Regions from separate parts of the Pantoea sp. LMR881 genome, predicted to be linked through region 1. Evidence: predicted binding sites of a transcription regulator. Region 1 holds the regulator's gene; each other region holds the start of a gene.
The links. Region 1 encodes CRP, which controls carbon source genes, mostly activating them, when cyclic AMP is high. Its sites were predicted from a motif close to ATGTGANNNNNNTCACAT; they were not measured.
Positions count from the first base shown of each region.

Region 2: a site for CRP is predicted at 4,947-4,964, ahead of focA (formate transporter FocA). Genes of this name have one in related genera too.
Region 3: a site for CRP is predicted at 6,682-6,699, ahead of O3W44_RS03990 (sugar transporter). Genes of this name have one in related genera too.

Region 1 covers NZ_JAPVOK010000002.1:2,626,400-2,634,580, forward strand. The annotation lists gene argD (bifunctional acetylornithine/succinyldiaminopimelate transaminase) at 1-485, shown strand, start outside; gene O3W44_RS14115 (hypothetical protein) at 1,064-1,321, shown strand; partial or broken gene O3W44_RS14120 (YccS/YhfK family putative transporter) at 1,444-3,520, opposite strand; gene crp (cAMP-activated global transcriptional regulator CRP) at 3,573-4,205, opposite strand; gene O3W44_RS14130 (OsmC family protein) at 4,510-4,917, shown strand; gene O3W44_RS14135 (LysR substrate-binding domain-containing protein) at 4,893-5,819, opposite strand; gene O3W44_RS14140 (MFS transporter) at 5,994-7,184, shown strand; gene O3W44_RS14145 (amidohydrolase) at 7,200-7,643, shown strand; gene O3W44_RS14150 (M20 metallopeptidase family protein) at 7,667-8,181, shown strand, end outside.
Region 2 covers NZ_JAPVOK010000002.1:1,006,796-1,014,976, forward strand. The annotation lists gene aroA (3-phosphoshikimate 1-carboxyvinyltransferase) at 110-1,396, opposite strand; gene serC (3-phosphoserine/phosphohydroxythreonine transaminase) at 1,482-2,567, opposite strand; partial or broken gene ycaO (30S ribosomal protein S12 methylthiotransferase accessory factor YcaO) at 2,877-4,639, shown strand; gene focA (formate transporter FocA) at 5,021-5,881, shown strand; gene pflB (formate C-acetyltransferase) at 5,952-8,181, shown strand, end outside.
Region 3 covers NZ_JAPVOK010000002.1:461,196-469,376, forward strand. The annotation lists gene O3W44_RS03955 (uracil-xanthine permease family protein) at 1-916, opposite strand, end outside; gene bioD (dethiobiotin synthase) at 1,105-1,794, opposite strand; gene mlc (sugar metabolism global transcriptional regulator Mlc) at 1,910-3,127, opposite strand; partial or broken gene O3W44_RS03970 (LysR family transcriptional regulator) at 3,255-4,150, opposite strand; partial or broken gene O3W44_RS03975 (MFS transporter) at 4,245-5,496, shown strand; gene O3W44_RS03980 (hypothetical protein) at 5,665-5,877, shown strand; gene cybB (cytochrome b561) at 6,036-6,578, shown strand; gene O3W44_RS03990 (sugar transporter) at 6,753-7,937, shown strand; gene bhsA (multiple stress resistance protein BhsA) at 7,985-8,181, opposite strand, start outside.

The sequences.
Region 1 (8,181 bases):
TGACACCAGACATTTTGACTTCAGCCAAAGCCCTGGGCGGCGGCTTCCCGGTGAGCGCAATGCTGACCACTCAGGACATTGCTTCAACGATGACACCTGGCGTACACGGCACCACCTATGGCGGCAATCCGCTGGCCTGTGCCATTGCGGAAACTGCGCTGGATATCATCAACACGCCTGAAGTGCTGGAAGGCGTTGAAACCCGTCGTCAGCAATATGTGGAAGCGTTAAAAGCCATTGATGCGAAGTATGATCTGTTCGCCGATATTCGTGGTAAAGGCTTACTGATTGGTGCTGCGCTGAAGCCACAGCATGCAGGTAAAGCACGTGACATCCTCAACGCCGCAGCGGCGGAAGGGGTAATGATTTTAGTCGCTGGCACGGATGTGATCCGTTTTGCGCCTTCTCTGGTGATTGAGCCAGGCGATATCGAGGAAGGCATGGCAAGATTTGCTGCCGCAATAGATGCCGTGCTGAAGGCATAAATTCATTCCGCCATTTATTTTCTCTGACGGGTTATCTCTTGTAACCCGTCAAGAAACCCCTGCAAAACCCCACCTGTTGATTCTTTCGCCGTAGCATTACCCGAATTTCTCCCGGTTATTATCTCTGTTAAGTATTGGGCTTTGACACAGCGGTAGCGGATTTTTCAATTGATAAAACTTATAAAAATATTAACTTTATAAATAGTGTTTAAATGCTAGTGCTAATAAAAGGCGTGCCTCTTTTCTGTTTGTGGTATTGGTCACGGAATATCAAAAACAGATAAAGGTTATTTTGCTTTTTAAACTGTTAATTTTTTGCAAGACTATTCTTTATTTGCTCAGTTTTTAATTTTATCCTCATTGAAATAATTTTGGAAAATGCATAAATTTTATTTGCAAGGTCACTGTTATTTATTGTTATCGATGTGCGTAATAGTTTAGCTTAATGCAAGGCATGCTTTATCACTACCCTACTAATAATTAAGGGTTATATTGTAAGTAAAATCTCATTATCTTTAGAAGAAGGTTTACATGATATGTAAACCGATGGAAATGTCTCTTTTGAAGAGTTCTAATCTTTGCGTGATGAAGCGGATAGAAGCTGGGATCGCGTTCGCGGTGAGATGGGTTCAAACCGGACGCTTGAATCATTTCAAAAATCAATGGACATTGCAATGCATCTGCTATTTTTAAGCATTGAAAAGGTGCGGGATCAGGAAGTAACCGATCCTGGCGAAGCGATGGTTAAAGATGCCGTGTTCGCGCAAACTGAATATCTCAAAGCCGGTGCAGATTTAACATTAAAGATGGTGGCAGTAGGCGATAATACGCCATAATGTTAATTCGAATCAACCTGGATTTAATAATGTTGTAATTCTTCATAGAATAAATCCATTTTTCAATTTTTGTTATTTAAAAGAGTGCGTTTTTTTAAATACGCTCTCATTCACTCTTTAAATTATTCTTTTCTTAGTTTTTTCACCAGCCAGCGGCCATGCTGTGGTCGCTGGTTCCACGCCAGAGACGAAATCGTGTGCATCACGCTCAGGTGTCCCAGAATGCGTTTTACATGTTGCTCAACGATAGTGATCGGCCCTTCATTAAGATTCTCGGGTCCTTCCAGTATATTCGTTTGCGAACCGGGACCATCATATTCCAGCCGTTGCTGACAGCGTTGCAGCGCAATCTCACATGACTGCAAATATTGTTGCGCCAGCGAGGCGGTTAACATGGTGTGCTCGCGTGCCAGAATTGTCATTGCGTTAATATGTTCGACAATAAACTGACTGTGCGTGACCCACATACGCATATCTTTTAAATATTGTGCATTAAAAGCCGGTTCCTGCATCGCCTGGTTAAGTGAGTTAAACAATGCGTTATGGGCCTGATTCACCGTTACGCGCTGATAGGCCAACTTTTCTGGCGACTGTTCAGGGCCAAGTAACATACGCAACGCTTCCTGATAGGTTTCCAGCGCATCATGTGCGTTCTGCCTCAGTAATCCGCTTTGCCACTGCGGCCACAGCCACACCATGCCACCAAAAGCAATCAGACAGCCCATTAGCGTGTCCATCAGGCGGGGCAGCAAAAACTCTGCGCCGTTCAGTGACAAGAGTTGCAGACAGTAAACCGCCGTCACGGTGAAACCGACCATTGACCAGCCGTAAAATTTGCGTGTAAACGCATAGCTGATAAAGGTAATCGCCAGCATGATCAGCAATATGAGCGATTCAGGCACCGCGAAACGCAGTGTGGCGGCGGCGATCACCAGACCGGCAAAAGGTGCCTGCGGCCCGGTGCTGAATACGTACTCGCGTTGCGCTATACCCATTTTGACTGACGAACATAATGGTCATCAGGATCCAGTAAGGTTTAGGAATATTGAAAAACATAGCCAGCGCGCTGCCAAACATCAGCATCACTGCAAAGCGCCCGGCAGTGCGTAGCGCGGCGGATTTTAGTGAGAGATAGCTGCGTAAAGCGGGGATCAGGGGCAGGCGGCGTTGGCGATCGGCCATCAGGTCGCGTTGATACAGCGGCTTGTGCGTACGCAGCACCCGCGCAATGCGGTTAAAATGATAAAGACAGAAATTGCCGACCGGGTTGTCTGGATGCTGACGCGCAATCTTTTCCAGCGCGCCGAGCTGTTTGTCCATTGAAAAGCGATCGGGCAGTTGGTGATACAAAATGTCATCAGCCAGCACGCGTAACCGCGCGGAAATCGTACTGGCGTTCCAGCGAATCACCGCTTCAGCATGGCTTTGCTCCACCAGCTTTTGCACCTCTTCCGGCTGATGCAGGCTGACAGAAATGTGTTCCTGTAAATCCAGCGCCATCTGAAAAGCGCGTTTCAGCCGCTTATGGCTTTCGTCGCCATTCGCTGACAGCATATGCATCTGCTGATAGCAGGTGTTAATCATATCGATCACTTTCTGCTGGCGCGCCAGCAAAGGAGGCAACGCTTTTTCAGGATCGGTAAGCTGGGTTAACAGGGTATATTTTGCATCGCAATAATCTGCCAGCTCGCGGTAAATCAGGCTCAGGCTTTCGCGCATCGGCTGCTCTTTCCACAGCCTGAACCAAAACCAGTTGAATACGCCGTACCACAGCGTACCGCCGATATAGAGCAGTGGCGGCACCCAAATCGGCATATGTCCCATCAAACTCAGAGTAAAAATTGCAGCAATAAGCGCACCCGGCAACAGGCGCCCATGCAGTGGACTGATTTCACCTGTCACACCGAGCAGCAGCGGCATAGCGAACAGAATGGCTGGCAACGGAATGCCCTGCAGCGTCAGCCACTGGATAAGAAAACTGCCGAGTGCGAACAAACTGCCGCCGACAATCAGGCGTTTGAAGAAGCGTTTATGCGGTGTATCCAGACCGGCAATGTTACAACAGGCGGGAACTAACGAGAACAGCAGGCCATTTTGCAGATCGTTAAACAGCCAGCCGAGCGTGACAGGCAGGCACAGCACCAGCGTCTGCCGCAGAGCATAATTGACTTCGGGGTGATAGATGATTCGACGCCACATAGGACAGCAACAATAACGGCGTGATGTTGCCATCACGCCGGAGTGACAGAAATTAGCGGGTGCCGTAAACGACGATGGTTTTGCCGTGTGCGGAGATCAGGTTCTGGTCTTCCAGCATCTTCAAAATACGGCCCACGGTTTCACGTGAGCAACCAACGATCTGGCCAATTTCCTGACGAGTAATTTTAATTTGCATGCCGTCGGGATGCGTCATGGCGTCTGGCTGTTTGGCCAGGTTAAGCAACGTCTGTGCAATGCGGCCAGTAACATCGAGAAATGCAAGGTTACCTACTTTTTCTGACGTTACCTGCAGGCGACGCGCCATTTGCGACGACAGTCGCATCAAAATATCCGGGTTAACCTGGATCAACTGGCGGAATTTCTTGTAAGAAATTTCTGCCACTTCGCACGCGGTTTTAGCACGTACCCAGGCACTGCGTTCCTGACCCTCTTCAAACAGGCCAAGCTCGCCGATAAAATCCCCCTGATTCAGATACGAAAGAATCATCTCTTTGCCTTCTTCATCTTTGATCAGAACCGCGACGGATCCTTTCACGATGTAATAAAGCGTTTCAGCTTTTTCACCTTGGTGAATCAGCGTACTTTTGGAGGGATACTTGTGAATATGGCAATGGGACAAAAACCATTCGAGTGTAGGGTCTGTTTGCGGTTTGCCGAGAACCATTCGCTATTATCCTCTGTTGTAATCGTGCCCAAAATACAGGGGGCAGTTTTCCCTGTCAGGCGATGAAAGCTTCAAGCGTTTTTCCATTCAGGAAATTATTCGGGCTGCATTCGGCGCAGTGCGCATAATTCTTCCCGGCTTCGCCATCGAGTGACGAAAAATATTTTCAGCTCTTTTTGTAGCACAGCTTTTGCCGACTGTCTTCTGTTGTCTCGCTTCAGCAAAGGGCGGATTTCTCTGGATTGCTGTTTATCAGGTGAAAGCGTACTCTGGCGGCAAAACCCCCTATTCTGGAGAAAAAAACATGCAGGCAAGAGTGAAATGGGTGGAAGGTCTGACGTTTCTCGGTGAGTCATCGTCTGGTCATCAGGTATTAATGGACGGTAATTCTGGTGATAAAGCACCAAGTCCGATGGAAATGGTATTGATGGCAGCGGGCGGTTGCAGCGCGATAGATGTGGTATCCATTTTACAAAAAGGGCGTAACGATGTGCGCGACTGCGAGGTAAAGCTTAAGTCAGAACGCCGTGAAGAAGCCCCGCGTATCTTCACGCATATCAATCTGCACTTTATTGTCAGCGGCAAAGATCTGTCGGACAAAGCGGTCGCGCGTGCGGTTGATCTTTCGGCTGATAAGTATTGCTCGGTGGCAATTATGTTGGGCAAAGGCGTGGAAATTACCCACAGCTACGAAGTCGTTGCTACCGCATAACGCCACTCATATTTGTCACAACGTTGCCGTAACAGGTTCAGAAATCGCTGTGAGCTTAAGGTGAGCGGCGATTTTTTTGGCCAGATCACGCCATAATGCGCTTCCGGGATCGCTGACAGATTGAGAATAGTCACTTCACTGCCGAAAGATCGGGCCATCGGCTGCGCCACTACCGCCAGAAAATCAGCTTCCAGCACCAGCCTCAATCCGCAGACTACCGAGTCAGTACGCAACGGTGGCGTTGTCAGGGACGGATAAAAATCCGCCATGTATTCAGAGAGTAACGGATAATATCCCATCTCCGTTTCTGGAATTATCCAACGCTGATCGCGCAGCTGATCAAAACTGCGGACGTGCTGACAGGCATGATCGCGACGCGCAATAACACAGAATGGCACGTTAAACAGCGGTTCGACATGCAGTGCTTCCAGCGGCAAATGAGAACTGAGCGAGCCAATGGCAAAATCTAATATGCCTTCGCGTAAAGGGGTCAGCAGCGTTGAAAGTTGCGCTTCTTTAATCGTAAAGCGCGTGCCGGGATAGTGCTTCTCGTAGCTTTTAATTGCGCCAGGTAAAACGGTAAACGCTAATAAAGAGGAGAGGCCAAATGCAACGGAACCTTGTGAAGAGTGATTGATAACATCAATTTCATCTGTGGCGCGCCGCAATTCTTCGAGAATAAGCTGCGTACGTGAAGCCAATACTTTTCCACTTTCTGTCAACATCACACCTTGTGCACTGCGAATAAATAGCGTGGTGTTTAACGTCTGCTCCAGTTCTTTCAAGGCCCGGCTGATGGCTGGCTGGGACTGATGAAGTGCCCGTGCTGCCGAGCGAATGCTTCCCTGTCGAATAACAGCCTGAAAAACGCGTAACTGTTGCAGCTTGGGCAAATAGGCCATCGCTGTGTCTCCCTGATGCCTTATCGCTATCACTGATAGCAAAATACCATCTTATCTTGGGCCGCTGATTATTTAATGATACGGGAACGTTATAAGTCACTGAATGTTATGTGATTGTGAGAGGTATCACATCTTTTTCCTTTACTTTATCATTCCCAGAGCAACGAGGTTGCGATGACGACACGATCCCGTCCCATGATGATTGCCATGCTTTTTACCGGGTATGTCCTGGTCTATATCGATAAAACGGTAATGGGGTTTGCGTTATTACCCATCGAAAAAGAGTTTGGGCTGAGCACCACCCAGCTTGGTTATATCACCGGTATTTTCTTTCTCGCCTATTCGCTGTTTCAAATCCCGGCAGGTTGGCTTAACGATCGCTTTGGTTACCGGGCGATGACATTTCTTTCGCTTTGTCTGCTGGGGCTGTTTGCTATCTGCTTTGGCCTGATGGGATTCAGCCTGGGACTCCTCATCGTTTTCCGCTTTTTATCAGGCGTAGGGCATTCTGGTTATCCCTGCTCTTGCGCCAAAGCGGTAACCGAAAACTTCGCCGTTGAACAGCGAACTTTTGCACAGTCGATACTGCTCTCATCATCCGGTCTGGCAATGACAGTCGGGCCAGTGATCACCGTCGCGGTGTTGAACATGGCGGGCTGGCGTCACGCCTTTATCGGGCTTGGCCTGCTGGTGATTGTGGTCGCAGCCCTGATCCTGCTGATCTTACCGCGTCAACATTCATCAGCTTCGCAACAGCGCGCCGCCATGCCGTGGTCAGAGATAATCAAAAACCCGCTGGTTATCATGCTGTTTATTGCCATTTTTTGTATCAACATTCCGACCTATGGCTTACTGGCATGGTTGCCCAAGTTTTTGGTTCAGCAGCGGGAGATTCCGGTACATATCTCCGGTTTGATTGTAGGAGCGGGAGGGTTAGGCATCTGGATCTCCTCACTGACCACCGGCTGGCTGGTTGGACGCTATATGCAGGGCCATGAGCATCGGGTGATCAGCCTGAGTGCGTTGCTCAGTGCCGCAGGGATTTGGCTGGTTTACGTCAGTGAAAACGCCTGGGTAATCGGTTTATCGCTGTTTTTTGCCGATATCTTCCTGATGGCGGCTTTCGTTACTGTTTTTACCTTGCCAATGAAGCGGCTGCCGCAGCAGGTGATGGGCGCCACTATTGGTTTAGTGAATACCGGCGGGACGCTAGGCGGTTTTGTTGCGCCGATTGTGATGGGCTATTTACTGGCGTTAACAGGAGATTACAGCGCCGTGTTTCTGTTTCTGGCTGGCGCAATGCTGCTTGCTGGTCTGGTTATTCTGCCAGCCGCCGCTTATCGCGTACAGCCGCAGGCTCACTAACTCAGGGCACTTATTATGCGAGAAAATTTAACGGCGTTACTCGATAAGATTGCGCCACAGGTCATTGCCTGGCGTCGACATCTGCACGCTAATCCAGAACTCTCTTTCCATGAACAACGCACAGCCGACTATATTGCACAGCAGCTCGCGGCAATTAAAGGGCTAAGCATTTCCCGGCCCACGCCCAATAGTGTGGTAGCGGACCTTACCGGCGCTATGCCTGGCCCCTGTTATGCGCTGCGTGCAGATATTGACGCTTTGCCGATTGAGGAGCTTAACGATGAACCGTTCCGCTCGACAAATCCTGGTGTTATGCACGCCTGTGGTCATGATGCACATAGCGCAATGCTGCTGGGCGCAGCCTGGGTACTTAGCCACGTTCAGCCACAGCTCAAAGGATCTGTGCGCTTTATTTTTCAACATGCTGAAGAAGTGCCACCCGGGGTGCACTCGACTTAATCGAGAAGGGTGTTTTGAATGATGTGGCAATGATTTTTGGTCTGCATGTGTTTCCTAATATACCGACCCACTCAATTGGCTTCGCTGAAGGCGTGTTTAGTGCCTCCAGTGATAACTTTGATATTGTACTGGAGGGTAAAGGCGGACATGGCTCGATGCCGCATTTGAGCTGCGATCCAGTGGTGCTGGGAGCCGAAGTCGTATTGAAACTGCAACAGATCGTTTCACGTCGCCTCGATCCGCTTGATAAAGCCGTTCTGACAGTCGCTTCGTTTCGGGCTGAAGGTGGTTACAACGTGATCCCTGATAGCGTTGAGTTAGCAGGCACCTTGCGAACCCACAGCGCAAAAGTGCGTGAGCAGGTGCCTGTGCTGATAAAAGAGATGCTCGACGGACTGACAATGGCACAGGGTGCGCGCTACACGCTAAAGTGGACGAAAGGCTACGCCATCGGCTTTAACCATCCTGATGCGTGTCGCATCGCTGAACGGACCGTGACTGTCGCGATGGGCGAAAATACGCTGCAAAAATTTCCCAA
Region 2 (8,181 bases), 1.6 Mb from region 1:
CTCTTTAGCGTAAACAGGGTTAAAAATTACAGGCAAATCAGAGCACTTCTGAAAGGATGCGACCATAGAAAAAAGAAATCCGGCACGGTTACGCGCCGGATAGGTGACATCAGGCAGTCTGGCTTATTTTGGCCAGTTGCTCGAAATAGTCAGGGAAAGTTTTAGCCGTACAGCCTGGGTCAAGGATGGTCACTGGTGTATTGGACAGCGCCACCAGCGAAAAACACATTGCCATCCGATGATCGTTATAGGTACCGATATCAGCGTGAACTAAAGTGGTGGGCGGTGTGATACGGATAAAATCATGGCCCTCTTCGACTTCAGCACCCACTTTACGTAATTCTGTCGCCATGGCTGACAACCGATCGGTTTCTTTAACACGCCAGTTATAGATATTGCGTAACTGTGTAGTACCTTCAGCAAACAAGGCCGCCGTAGCAATAGTCATCGCCGCATCAGGGATATGATTCATATCCATATCAACAGCCTGCAATTTCCCGGCAGTACAGGCAATGTAATCATCGCCCCACTCAACGGTTGCACCCATTTTTTCCAGCACATCGGCGAAGCGGATATCGCCCTGAACGCTCTTGCGCCCAATACCGGTTACCCGCACGGTGCCGCCTTTGATGGCCGCAGCAGCAAGGAAGTAGGACGCTGATGAGGCATCTCCCTCAACCAGATAATCACCCGGTGATTGATACTGCTGCTTCCCTTTAATCAGGAATCGCTGATAGTGCTGGTTTTCAACGTCCACGCCAAAACAACGCATCAAATGTAGCGTGATATCAATGTAAGGTTTTGATACCAGATCGCCTTTAATCGTGATTTGGGTATCTTGCTCTGCCAGCGGAGCCGTCATTAACAGCGCAGTTAAAAACTGGCTTGAGACGCTGCCGTCAACGCTAACGTCGCCGCCCGTAAATCCACCCTGCAAATGAACCGGTGGATAATCGGTATTTTCCAGATAATCGATTTTCGCTCCGCCCTGACGTAACGCATCGACTAAATGACCGATTGGTCGCTCTTTCATACGAGGCTCGCCCGTCAACACCACATTTTGCTGCTCCAGGCAAAGCGCCGCCGCCAGTGGACGCATCGCAGTACCCGCATTACCAAGAAATAATTCTATCGGCTGGGTTGACTGCAGCGGCCCCGCATTCCCTGTGACTTCACAAACGGTGCGATCTTCGGAAAGCGTATAACTCACACCCAACACAGTAAGCGCATTGAGCATATGTTTAACGTCATCGCTATCGAGTAAATTAGTCAGTCGGGTGGTGCCTTTCGCCAGCGCAGCCAGCAGTAGCGCACGGTTTGACACGCTTTTAGAGCCAGGCAAATTAACAGTGCCGTTAACGCGCGCAATCGGTTGTAACGTCAGGGAATCCTGCATGTGAAACTCAATCCTCAAAAAATACGAAGACCCCGCCTCACGACGGGGCCTGGCACCAGCATTCATACTGGTATCGCTTTAATCATCAGCCGTGGCGGCGTTCAAATTCAACCATAAAATCAGTCAGGGCTTTCACACCGTCCAGCGGCATGGCGTTGTAAATAGATGCACGCATGCCGCCCACTACACGGTGGCCTTTCAGCGCATGTAAACCCGCCTTGAAAGACTCTTCCAGAAACAGTTTATCCAGCGACGCGTCGCTTAGCTGGAACGGAATATTCATGCGCGAACGGTTGTTGGCTGCCACATCGTTGCGGTAAAAATCGCTTTTATCAATCAAGCCATACAACAAGTCTGCTTTAGCCTGATTGATTTTATCGATCTCACTCACTCCGCCCTTCTCTTTTAACCACTTAAATACCAGGCCAGAAAGGTACCAGGCAAACGTTGGCGGCGTGTTAAACATTGAATCATTTTCTGCCAATACCTTGTAATCCAGGATAGATGGCACATAAGGATGGGCTTTACCCAATAAATCTTCACGCACGATGACGAGTGTTAAGCCTGCCGGGCCAACATTCTTTTGCGCGCCTGCATAGATCACACCGTAACGACTGACATCAACAGGACGGGATAGAATGGTTGAGGAGAAATCCGCCACTACAACCTTATTACCGAAGTCGGGTTGATCGTTAATGGCAATGCCGTCAATGGTTTCGTTAGGACAATAATGAATATAAGCTGCCTCGTCGCTGACATCCCAGTCGCGCATTGGCAAAATGGCTCGTTTGCCATCAAGCGTGGTCTTTACGTCCAGCGTGCGGGGTAAGCAATACTTCTCCGCCTCTTTTATCGCGCTGTGTGCCCAGTAGCCGCCATCAATATAATCAGCGGTGGTTACGCTACCCAGCAAGTTACCCGGTACAGCAGCGAATTGCGCACGCGCGCCGCCATGACAGAATAAAACTTTGTAATTAGCCGGTATTTTTAGCAGATCACGAAAGTCCTGTTCGGCTTCTTCCGCTACCTGAATAAATTCCTTGCTGCGGTGACTGATCTCCATTACGGAGGTGCCCAGGCCATGCCAGTTTGTCAGTTCTTGTTCTGCACGACGGAGCACTTCTACCGGTAGCATCGCGGGCCCGGAGCTAAAATTATAAATTTGTGTCATTTCCCTCACCACTGTCATATAGAACGGTTATGAATAACGTATCGGTTTTATCACTGCGTCTCGGCGGCTGCAATCACAAATCAGGTCGCGATCACATTTTCTGAATCTGCCGCCCGGCAGGTTATGTTACGAATGCATAACGTCCTGAAATTTTGTAACGCATCTTCCGTGAAACGTTTTTCGGGCCGGGCTGACAGAAAAAGCGTGCAGAACAGCCAACAGAAATTTATTGCACCTTAATAGCGAACAGGCAGCAAAATCCGTATGATTGCGCGCTTTACGCACACCTATAACAGAGAGAGCGGCACCATGACGCAAACTTTTATCCAGGCAAAGATGCCGCACTGGAAGACTCCATCGCACGCTTCCAGCATAAACTGCAGGAGCTTGGTTTTAATATTGAAGAAGCCTCCTGGCTAAACCCTGTTCCGCACGTCTGGTCAGTGCATATTCGTGACCGTGACTGCCCCCTTTGTTTCACTAACGGCAAAGGTGCCAGCAAAAAAGCGGCCCTGGCTTCAGCGTTAGGCGAATATTTCGAACGTCTCTCAACTAACTATTTCTTTGCTGATTTTTGGTTAGGCAATGCGATTGCCAAAGGTGACTTTGTTCATTATCCCAATGAAAAATGGTTCCCGTTACCGGCAGACGGTGCTTTACCCGAAGGGATCCTTGATGCGCGCCTTCGTGCCTTTTACGATCCGGACAATGCACTTACCGCTGCGGAGTTAGTGGATCTTCAGTCTGGCAACAGCAAGCGCGGTATTTGCGCCCTGCCGTTTACGCGCCAGTCAGATCAGCAGACGGTTTACATTCCAATGAATATCATTGGCAATCTGTACGTTTCTAATGGCATGTCGGCGGGTAATACGGCTAACGAAGCTCGTGTGCAGGGGCTTTCTGAAGTTTTTGAGCGTTATATCAAAAACCGAATCATTGCAGAAGCAATCAGCCTTCCTGCCATTCCCGAAGCTGTGATGCAGCGTTATCCTGGCGTGGTTGAAGCTATCGCTCGCCTGGAAGATGAAGGTTTTCCGATTTTTGCATACGATGCCTCATTAGGCGGGAAATATCCGGTTATTTGCGTCGTACTGTTTAATCCAGCAAACGGCACCTGTTTTGCTTCGTTCGGTGCGCATCCTGATTTTGGTGTGGCGCTCGAGCGTACCGTTACTGAATTACTTCAGGGTCGCAGCCTGAAAGATTTAGACGTCTTCACACCGCCAACGTTTGATGATGAAGAAGTGGCTGAACATGCCAACCTCGAAACGCATTTTATCGATTCCAGCGGCTTGATCTCCTGGGATTTGTTTAAAGAAACAGCTGACTACGCCTTTGTTGACTGGAAGTTTGACGGGACAACAGAGCAAGAATTTGACACGCTGATGGCCATTTTCCGTGCGGAAGGTCAGGACGTTTATATCGCCGATTACGAACATCTTGGCGTCTATGCTTGCCGTATCATCGTGCCTGGCATGTCTGATATTTACCCGGCAGAAGATTTAATGCTTGCCAATAACAGCATGGGGGCAGGCATCCGTGAAACCTTATTAGCACTGCCGGAAAGCAACTGGGATTCAGAAAAATATCTGGATTTGATTACACAGCTTGACGATGAAGGCTTCGATGATTTCACCCGTGTACGGGAATTGCTCGGCCTGGCAACAGGCAAAGACAACGGTTGGTACACGCTGCGTATTGGCGAGCTTAAAGCAATGCTGGCGCTCGCCGGTGGTGATTTAGATCAGGCACTGATTTGGACCGAATGGACAATGGAATTCAACAGCTCCATTTTCAGTCCAGAGCGTGCTAATTACTACCGTTGCCTGCAAACACTTCTGCTGTTGTCAATGGAAGATGAGCGCGATCCCTTGCAATATCATCACGCCTTTATGCGTATGTATGGTGCCAACGCTGTGGAAGCCGCTTCTGCAGCTATAAGTGGCGAAGCGCCATTTTACGGCCTGCAATCCGTTGACAGTGATTTAAAGGCTTTTCCTGCGCATCAGGCACTGCTTGCGGCTTATGAAAAATTGCAAAATGCCAAACGCCGTTACTGGCAAGAAAAATAAAATTTAGTGGTTTCAATTAAAAAGTGTGATTAAACACCGCTCAGAGGCACAGCTAAAATTCTGTGCCTTTTTTTGACTTTATAAATCAGTTAAATAATCTCAACTTTAAAAAAGGCGCTACACTCAATTATCATTTTATTTAACATTCAATGCCAAATTTCAACGTAACCAACATTCTTTATAAACACTCAAAAAAACCAGTTAAAAATTTAATGCATTTTTTAAAAAAATTTAAACCTTGTTTTTCAGTTATTTAAATCAATTAAGCTTATTAGTTCTCCTTCTTATGGCTTCATGCTTTCGTCAAATATGATCTATATCAATTCCTGAGCCCTACTCCTTTGTTAGTATTTTTACAGACAACTCCTGGAGATAGTTAGTGTGAAAGCTGACAACCCTTTTAATTTATTATTACCGGCTGCAATGGCAAAAGTTGCTGAAGATGCCGGTGTTTATAAAGCGACTAAACATCCTTTCACAACCTTCTTTTTGGCCATTACGGCCGGTGTTTTTATTTCAATTGCGTTTGTTTTCTATATCACCGCGACCACAGGCAGTGGCGTCATGCCATTTGGTGTGGCGAAACTCATCGGCGGCATCTGTTTTTCACTCGGTTTAATGCTGGTTGTGGTCTGCGGCGCAGATCTTTTTACATCTACAGTCTTGATTGTGGTGGCAAAAGCAAGCGGACGCATTAGTTGGGGACAACTGGCGCGTAACTGGCTCAACGTCTATCTCGGTAATTTATGTGGCGCATTGTTTTTTGTCGCATTGATGTGGTTTGCAGGCGAACACATGCTCGCGAACGGCGCGTGGGGCTTAAATGTTTTACAAACAGCAGACCATAAAATGCATCACACTTTTATTCAGGCCGTTTGTCTCGGTATCCTGGCCAATTTAATGGTATGCCTGGCAGTGTGGATGAGCTATTCCGGTCGTACCTTGACAGATAAATTAGTGGTGATGATTCTGCCGGTCGCGATGTTCGTCGCCAGTGGTTTTGAGCACAGTATCGCCAATATGTTTCTGATCCCCTTTGCAATCGTTATTCGTGATTTTTCCGGCCCGGAATTCTGGCAGGCCACCGGCACTAGCGCAGCGCAATTTCAGACGCTCTCTGTTAATAACTTCATTTTCGACAACCTGATCCCTGTCACTCTGGGCAACATTATCGGGGGTGGATTACTGGTCGGGTTGACTTACTGGGTTATCTATTTACGTGGTAGTGACTCAGCGCATTAACCGTTTTGGATGGCGCAACAGTCACTTTGCGCCTGAATGCAAAAGTCTTCTTAGATAAGGCAGGTATATTATGACCGAACTTAATGCAAAACTGGCTTCGGCCTGGGAAGGATTCGCTGAGGGTGAATGGAAAAACAGTGTCAACGTACGTGATTTCATCCAGAAAAACTACACACCTTATGAAGGTGATGAATCTTTCCTGGCAGGTGCAACCGACGCAACCACTCAACTTTGGGAAAGCGTACTGGAAGGCATTAAAATCGAGAACCGCACGCACGCACCCGTTGATTTCGATACCGACCTTGCTTCGACAATTACTTCCCATGATGCGGGTTATATCAATAAGTCTCTTGAAAAGATCGTTGGACTCCAGACTGAAGCACCATTAAAGCGCGCTATTATTCCTTTTGGCGGCATTAAAATGGTGGAAGGATCGTGTAAGGTTTATGGGCGTGAACTCGATCCAGCCCTGAAAAAAGTGTTTACCGAATACCGCAAAACGCATAATCAGGGCGTGTTTGACGTCTATACACCGGATATCCTGCGCTGCCGTAAGTCGGGTGTTCTGACCGGTTTGCCTGATGCCTATGGTCGTGGTCGTATTATCGGCGACTATCGTCGCGTTGCGCTCTATGGCATCGACTATTTGATGGCTGATAAATTCGCGCAGTTTGCTTCATTACAGAACGATCTGGAAAATGGCGTAAACCTCGAAGCAACGATTCGTTTACGTGAAGAGATTTCCGATCAGCATCACGCGCTGGGCCAGATCAAAGAGATGGCAGCAAAATATGGACACGACATCTCAGGCCCTGCGACTAACGCAACCGAAGCCGTTCAGTGGACATATTATGGCTATCTGGCCGCGGTTAAATCACAAAACGGCGCAGCAATGTCGTTTGGCCGGGTTTCTACTTTCCTTGATATTTACATTGAACGCGATCTTAAAGCCGGTAAGCTGAATGAAGAGCAGGCGCAAGAACTGATCGACCATTTAGTCATGAAGCTGCGTATGGTGCGCTTCCTGCGTACGCCAGAATATGATGAATTATTCTCTGGTGACCCTATCTGGGCAACTGAATCCTTAGCCGGTATGGGTGTAGATGGCCGGACGCTGGTCAGTAAAAGCACCTTCCGTTTCCTGAATACGCTTTACACGATGGGCCCCTCGCCGGAACCCAACATGACCATTTTGTGGTCAGAAAAATTGCCGGTTAACTTCAAAAAATATGCGGCAAAAGTGTCCATCGATACCTCATCATTACAATATGAAAATGATGATCTGATGCGTCCCGACTTTGACAATGACGACTATGCCATTGCCTGTTGCGTCAGCCCGATGATTGTCGGTAAACAGATGCAATTCTTCGGGGCTCGTGCCAACCTGGCTAAAACTCTGCTGTACGCAATTAACGGTGGCGTTGATGAAAAACTGAAAATGCAGGTTGGTCCGAAAGGCGACAAAATCACTGATGACGTGCTGGATTTTGACGTGGTTATGGAGCGCCTTGATCATTTCATGGATTGGTTAGCTAAACAGTACGTAACCTCGCTGAATATCATTCACTATATGCATGATAAATACAGCTACGAAGCGTCACTGATGGCGTTACACGATCGTGATGTTTATCGCACCATGGCATGTGGTATTGCCGGCCTGTCTGTGGCAGCCGACTCGCTCTCTGCGATTAAATACGCAAAAGTAAAACCGATTCGTGACGAAGATGGCCTGGCTGTTGATTTCGACATCGAAGGTGAGTATCCACAGTTCGGCAATAACGATGCCCGGGTAGATAACCTCGCGTGTGATTTAGTTGAACGTTTCATGAAGAAAATTCAGAAACTGACAACCTATCGCAACGCCGTGCCAACTCAGTCAGTGCTGACTATCACGTCGAACGTGGTATACGGCAAAAAAACCGGTAATACACCTGATGGACGTCGCGCGGGTGCACCGTTTGGCCCGGGAGCAAACCCAATGCATGGTCGCGATCAAAAAGGTGCGGTGGCCTCTCTTACCTCTGTCGCGAAACTGCCTTTTGCTTACGCTAAAGACGGCATTTCCTACACCTTCTCTATCGTGCCAAACGCATTAGGCAAAGATGACAACGTGCGTAAGGCTAACCTGGCAGGTTTGATGGACGGTTATTTCCATCATGAAAACAATATTGAAGGTGGTCAGCATCTCAACGTGAACGTCATGAATCGCGACATGTTATTAGATGCAATGGAACATCCAGAGAAATACCCGCAGTTAACGATCCGCGTCTCTGGTTATGCTGTGCGCTTCAATTCGTTAA
Region 3 (8,181 bases), 2.2 Mb from region 1:
CAGCCAGCAAACAGCTTACGCCATCGGCCATGATGCCGCCCTGTAAACGCTGCTGGAATTGTGGCCCGACAATGGGTTGCTGCGACAACAGACAGTTTGCTGTGAGATCGCCAACCGCCTCGATCACGGCAATCACTGCAACCAGCGCAATCGGCACGAAGATGGTCCAGTCAAAATCAAAGCCAAATTTAAACAGTGAGGGTAAAACCAGCCAGGCCGTATTCGTGAGCGGTTTAAACGCTAAATGACCGGTAAGCGCCGCCGCAATGCAGCCAACCGCGATGCCGGCCACTACCGCGACCAAACGCGCCCAGCGATTACGTGACCGGTTCAGCGCCACAATCACCAGCAACGTTAATCCTCCTAACGCTAAATTACCTGGCGCACCAAAATCCTGAGCGTTATGGCCACCTGCCCAGTCGGTGATACTGACCTTGATCAGGCTGATACCAATCAGGGTAATCACCGTACCGGTAACCACAGGCGTTAATACTTTACGGAGCTGGCCCACGCAGCGGCTAATCAGGATAGGGATCAGCGCCGCGACCAGACTACAGCCAAACAGCATCGCCAGAATCTCCTCCGGCGAGCCACCGCGGGCTTTTACCATCAGGCCACCGGACAGAATTACCCCAAGAAAGGCAAAGCTGGTGCCCTGCAGGCAGATCATGCCTGCCCCAATGCCGGCGAAACGGCGTGCCTGTAAAAACGTGCCTAAACCTGAAACCAGTAAAGACATGCTGATCAAATAGGGAATATAAGCCTGCAGCCCCAACACTGAGCCAATAATCAATGGCGGCGTAATAATCCCGACGACGCTGGCAAGTGCATGTTGAAGCGCCGCTAAAAATGCAGGTGCAAAACCGATGCGGGCATCCAGCCCGTACAATAAACCTTTTTCATGCGAGTGCGACATTGTGGTGCTCCGGCAAATTATTCAACAGCCGGGATGATGCATTTTTTGCGCCACACACGTAAAAAAGTGATATTGCAAAGCAGGTGATTGTTATTTAACGCCTTTAATGATTAAAAAGAGATGATGGGCCTGTAACATTAGGTTCACCATCTGGGTTTTTGACGGGTTTTGTTTCACCATCAGGCACGCTATGCACCCGCAGTGTGCACATTAATGTCAGGTAAAGATGAGATATCAAGGTAGCGCGTCAGGTCGCGCTGTTCAGGACGCGACAAATAGGGAAGTTCGCCGACCAGTGGCGCTGAGATTTTATCACGCAGCACGGCGATAATATTCGCGTAGTTAGCCAGTCCGGGGTTAATGCGGTTAGCTACCCAGCCCACCAGTGTCAGGCCATCAGCGGCAATACTCTCTGCGGTTAACAGCGCATGGCTGATGCACCCTGTCTGAATGCCTACCACCATAATAACCGGCAACTGATGTTCTGCGACCCAGGATGACAGCGGACGCCCGTCATTCATCACGCTACGCCAGCCGCCGGTGCCTTCAACAACAACCCGCTCGGCTTGCTGACGCAGGCTATCCAGCCCTGCGCTCAAACTGGCATAATCGATAGCTTTACCCGGGACCGTGCTTATCTCCTCTTCTTCGAATAGCAGCGGATTAACCGCCTCATAAGGAAGTGCGAAGGAAGAGGCGTTCTGTAATATCAAGCCATCTTTGCTTCGTAGTCCGTAATCGGTGTGAATAGCGCAGCGTGCAATCGGTTTATATCCCACTACGCTCACGTTTGCCTGAACAAAACACTGCAATAAAGCACGCGATACGATGGTTTTTCCCACAGCGGTATCGGTACCGGTGATAAAAATTGTTTTCACCCTCTACTCCTTCGACCTGACTTATATTCGAATCACAATGGACTTTAAGTGCGAAAGAGCATTCTAGGGAATGCAATCGTTGAGCAATTTGCGTTAGCGCAAGGTTTAATCAGGCTTAACCTTGTAGCAACTTAACCAGGAGAAATCCGTTGTAGAGTGCGTCTTTTATTAACGCAGCTGCGCCCAGCGTGCCGGGTTCATGAAAGGCAGTCGGTGCCAGTTGAATAGTGGCGCTGTACGCCGGTAACGCCTGCTGATAAATGGTACTGCTTACGGCCGGAAACAAAATATCCGCAGCCTGATTCAGCGGAGAACCAATAAGAATATGTTGTGGATTGAAGATGTTAACCATCATAGCCAGCATGCGGCCAACATGATGGCCCACGCTGGCTATAGTATCGCATGCCAGACGATCACCAGACCGTGCGGCGGCACAGAGTGATTCAAGCGTCAGCGGCTGTTGATGCAGCAGACTGTCTGGTTGCGTTGTCAGTCGCTGTGCGGCAAGTGTTAATAAACTGCCTGTGCTTGCGACCGTTTCCAGGCACCCATGATTGCCGCAGTAGCACTGTTTGCCATAGGGATCGATTTGGGTATGACCGATCTCAACCAGAGCGCGTCCACTTTTATGCAAAAGCTGCCCACCGCTGATTACGCCAGCGCCGACAGTTTCATCGATAACGATCTGAATAACATCCTGCGCCCCGTGTGATGCACCAAACAGCGACTCAGCTAAGGTCCAGGCGGATATATCATGCTGAACAAATACCGGTAGCCCGGTACGCGCCGCTAAGGTTTCACCTAGCGGCATATCCTGGGCGCGATAACCCGGCAAACGATGCACCACGCCCGAAGCGGCATTAATCAGCCCAGGTAAAGTAATCGCTATCGCGGTCAGGCGCTCCAGTTGGTGCTGGTGGCGAATAAAAAAAGCATCGACCTGTTCAACAAGTGATGTAAGCAGCGGCTGCATGCTTTCATCAGGTAACGGCTGGGTATCTTCAACAATTATTCTGCTGCTGAGATCGCGCAAAGTCATCGTCATGTCACCACGATGCAGGCGGATAGCCAGATAGTGCCAGGCATCCGTATCAAGGATCAGGCCAATAGCTGGCCGGCCACGCGCGCCAGGCTCCTGAAATTCTGTCTCCTGCACCAAATGCGCGTCCAGCATTTCACGCACAATCTTTGTGATGCTGGCGGGGGCAAGTTGCGCCCGTTTGGAAAGCTCAATACGCGAAACAGGACCGTAAAGATCTATCAATCGATAAACGACGCCAGCATTGGTCTGCTTAATTTGGTCAATATGGCCAGGTTGACTGTCCAGATTCACACCCTGCTCCCGGTTATTTTCGCGCTTCTAAATAAACAGCAGATATGGTGAGGCAGATTCGCTCGTAGCGTCAAATATTTGATAAGAAATGTGATTTATCGCACATAAAGGTGTTGTGATTGCAGCTTTAACCGCCTGAATCACGCCGCAGCAACTGCATCATTCGGTCCATTTGTGCATTTATTTCACGCTCGCCTGACCAGACCAGCCAGAGTTCCGATAACGCATCCTGCTCCTCCAGCGGCAACCAAACCACATCAGCCAGCCGCGCACGGCGAAAAGAGGCAGGCAAAATCGATACGCCAAGACCGGTCGCCACCAGGCCCAAAATGGTCATCGCCTCGCCGACTTCCTGAGTAATGTAGGGTTTAATTTGATAACGATGCAGCAGGGTTAAAATCTCACTATAAAGTGCCGTCCCGCCCTGAGGATCGAAAAAGACAAACGGCTCCGTTGCCAGCTCACGCACGGAAATTTTATCGGCCTCTGCCAGGGATGAGCCCAGTGCACCACGGCGAACAAAGGTTCGCTGAGCAGCAGCTGATGACGCAAATTGGCGGGCAACGGGGTATTCCTCATGACGCCCAGATCGAGTCGACCATCATGCAGCGGTGCCAGCTGCTGGCGCGTGTTGATCTCCTGCATGTGAATGTGCACGTTGGGCCAGTGCTGGCGAAACTGATAAAGCGCCCCCGACAGCACACCGGTAAAAGGTGCAGAAGAGGTAAATCCAATACGCAGCTCTCCCTCTTCGCCCCGATGCAGCCTTGCTGCACGCTCGGCCGCTTGTTCTACCTGTAACAGAATGCCACGCGCATCTTGCAGCAACTGCTGACCGGCCGCAGTCAACTGGACGCTACGATTGGTGCGGTTAAACAGCTGCGCGCCGGTCTCAGCTTCCAGCTGCATAATCTGCTGGCTGAGAGGCGGCTGAGAAATGTTCAGACGCTGGGCCGCACGACCAAAATGCAGCTCTTCCGCGACAGCAATGAAATAGCGCAAATGGCGCAGCTCTACATTCATACTTTAAACGTCTTATTTGAGATTATTAATATATTAGACAACCTAATTCCCTTTTTCTAGAGTGGTTATCTCTTCTCTTCAATAAGGAATCCTCGTGAGCCGCTCTTCTCAGGCTGTGATACCCGACGATGACGCGCTGTCAAAGGGGCCCGCTTCTGCTTCATCTTCAGACTGGATTAAACGGGGTACACCGCAATTCATGCGCGTCACGCTGGCCCTTTTCTCTGCGGGCCTTGCAACTTTCGCTCTGCTTTACTGCGTTCAGCCCATTTTGCCGGTTCTTTCTCAGCAATTTGGCGTTTCACCAGCTGCGAGCAGTATCTCTCTCTCGATTTCCACTGGCCTGATGGCATTAGGTCTGCTGGTCACTGGCCCGCTTTCAGACGCTATTGGTCGCAAATCGGTGATGGTCACTGCGTTAATGCTGGCCGCAATCTGCACCTTGCTTTCAGCCGCAATGACCAGCTGGAATGGCATTTTATTGATGCGTGCCTTAACGGGCCTGTCGTTAAGCGGTGTGGCTGCCGTAGGAATGACCTACCTTAGCGAAGAGATTCACCCCAGCGTTATCGCCTTTTCAATGGGGCTATACATCAGTGGAAATTCCATTGGCGGCATGAGCGGAAGGCTCCTCAGCGGCGTATTAACTGATTTCTTCTCCTGGCGTATTGCGATAGCAACAATCGGCTGCTTTGCCCTGGCTTCGGCCTTGATGTTCTGGAAAATTCTTCCTGCCTCGCAACATTTTCGCCCGGCGTCACTGCGCCCACGCAGCCTGATCATTAACTTTCGTCTTCACTGGCGCGATCGGGGATTGCCGCTGCTGTTTGCCGAAGGCTTTTTACTGATGGGGGCTTTTGTCACGCTGTTCAATTACATCGGCTATCGTCTGATGGCTGCCCCTGGCATCTCAGCCAGGCGATTGTCGGCTTGTTATCTGTTGTCTATCTGACCGGTTCCTGGAGTTCACCGAAAGCGGGCGCGTTAACCAGCAAATTAGGTCGCGGCCCGGTGATCGTTGGCGCAACCGCCACTATGTTGGCTGGCTTGCTGATCACCGCGTTGAACTCAGTTTGGTTTATTTTGCCCGGCATGATGCTTTTCACAGCAGGCTTCTTTGCGGCCCATTCCGTCGCCAGCGGCTGGATTGGCCCCGGGCACGGCGTGCGAAAGGACAGGCATCTTCACTTTACCTGTTCAGCTATTATCTGGGGTCAAGCGTTGCCGGTACGTCAGGCGGCCTCTTCTGGCACCGCTATGGCTGGACTGGTATCACGCTGTTTATTGCCGCATTGTTGCTGCTTGCCTTAGGCGTGGCGTGGCGTTTACAACGGCGAAAACTGTAGCACGGCTTAATCCTTTTTACGGGTGCCGTGGCGCCCGTTTTAGCGCGCGAGACAGTAACCTGTTGCTTTATCAGTACCATGCAAAACAAAATCCCTCATTCCCCGCTATAATCGTTTCCATTCCAACGATAAATGTAATTTTTGATTTCACAGCAATGAGGATAAACCATGGCGATCTACTATTACGTCAATAAAATTTCAGGTTACAACGATAACCATGTTGTTCACGCTGCTGGCTGCAAATATTTACCTTCTCAAGAGACCAGGCTGTTTTTAGGCAGCTTCTACACTGCGACGGCGGCCATTCAGCAAGCGCGAAAATACTATTCCACTGCCCTGGGATGTGACCGGTGTTGTCCTGTGACGGTAAAAAAAACCTGACCCCTCAGAATAGTGTGGACCTGACTGACTCATCCACGCTCTGATAATGACCTGCCCGCTGCGACGGGCTAAACTTTATTGCGTTGCGCCAATTCGTTAAGCTTTTTGAAAAAAATCCGCTATGTTAGCCATCCTGATTCTTACTGTAGGGATTGCCTGTGCGGGAAAAATTTGCGGCTTCACAGATTAAGCTACACTGGCTGACTTTCTTTCTGGTCGCTCTGGCGTACGCCGCCATTGAGCTGCGCGGTTTTGCCCAGCGCGGTTCGTGGCAGGGTTATACGCTGATCGTCACGCATTTCACTGCGGGGACGATGGTATTGGTTTTAATGCTGTCACGGTTGTTACTGCGCACGCGCCATCGCAGTCCGGCTATTTTACCGGCTGCACCGCGCTGGCAAACAGGTCTGGCGCATTTAACCCACACGCTCATTTATGCCCTGTTTATTTCTTTGCCGCTAATGGGGATCGCTTCACGCTATCTATGGGGCCGGGACTGGTGGCTGTTTGGTTTTTCCATGCCAGTAGCAAATACGCCTGATGCTGACCTGGCGAAAGCCTTTACCGGGTGGCATAAAACCCTGGCACCGCTGGGTTACTGGCTGACTGGATTACACGCCGTGGCTGCGTTGTTTCATCACTATTTTTTAAAAGACAATACGCTGTTACGCATGATGCCTGGTCGCCAGCGCGGTCAATAACCTCAGGCTATCGCCCGCTGTGAGGGCGATAAAAAATATTCAATGATAAATTCGCCTTAACAGGTTTCCCAATCCCGATTCTTCATCCACAATAGTGAGTAATTTGTGACGCAGGTCACTTTCGCTGGGTCTCTTTACACCCTCTGTTTCGCTGTTCTGACTAACTGACTTTTCATGCAATCAACTACTGTTTCACGTAAAACGGCCTGGCTGCGCGTGGTGCTGCTGGCTATTGCCGCGTTTGTTTTTAACACCACTGAATTTGTACCCGTGGGCCTGCTGTCTGACATTGCTGCTGATTTTTCAATGAAGACGGCTGATGTCGGTATCATGCTAACGATTTATGCATGGGTGGTTGCCCTGCTTTCCCTGCCGCTGATGCTGATGACGCGAAACATTGAACGACGCCTGTTGCTGACGGTGCTGTTTATCATTTTTGTTGCCAGCCATGTGCTTTCTTCCTTCGCGTGGGATTTCACTTCACTGATCGTGTCGCGTATTGGCATTGCGCTGGCGCACGCTGTGTTCTGGTCAATTACCGCGTCACTGGCCATTCGCGTTGCGCCTGCAGGTAAGAAAACGCAGGCCCTGAGTATGTTAGCGACAGGCACGGCCTTAGCGATGGTGTTAGGCGTACCAATCGGGCGCGTCGTTGGTCAGTATCTTGGCTGGCGCACAACCTTTGGCATGATTGGCCTGTCTGCGCTGGTGCTGATGATTATGCTGGCGCGCATTCTGCCGCGCTTGCCCAGTGAGCACACCGGATCGCTCAGCAGTGTGCCCATGCTGTTTCGTCGACCGGCGCTGGTCAGTATGTATTTGCTGGTCACCCTTGTCGTGACGGCGCATTACACCGCTTACAGCTATATCGAACCGTTCATGCAGGTTGTCGCTGATTCAGGTGAAAACTTTACGACGTTACTGCTGCTGTTGTTCGGATCGGCGGGTATTCTGGGCAGTATTCTGTTCAGTTCGCTGGGCAACAAATTCCCGTCCGGGCTGTTAATTTCCGCGATTGCCCTGATCACACTTTGCATGGGTTTGCTGATTTTTGCTGCGGTACGCCCTGCTGCGATTTCGACATTGTGCGTGATCTGGGGCATGTCAATGATGATGATTGGCCTGGCTATGCAGGTGCGGGTGTTGTCGCTGGCACCGGATGCGACAGATGTCGCGATGTCATTGATGTCAGGTATCTATAACATTGGCATTGGCGCAGGTGCGCTGTTGGGGAATCAGGTCAGTTTGCATCTGAAGATGGCCGATGTTGGCAATGTCGGTGGCATGATTGGGCTGGTGGCGCTGATGTGGTGCGTCTATATATTCCGTCGCTATCCGCAACTGCGTTCAAACAGTTAATCAAAAGGCTTCAGATAAGCGGCTTTATCTGAAGCCTGTTTAACATCTTATTTATAGATGACTGCGGTGCCATGCAGGTTGTTGTTGCCAGAGGTCGAAGTGATGCGGAAAGACTTTGCGCCCAGGTCACTGGCCTTTTCTGACAGTTGCTGCTCCAGCGACGCCAGACTGGTGCTGCCGGTTGCGCTAATCACACCCACTTTTTGCTGATCCACTGGCGCGCTGCCAACCAACTCTGCTGCCG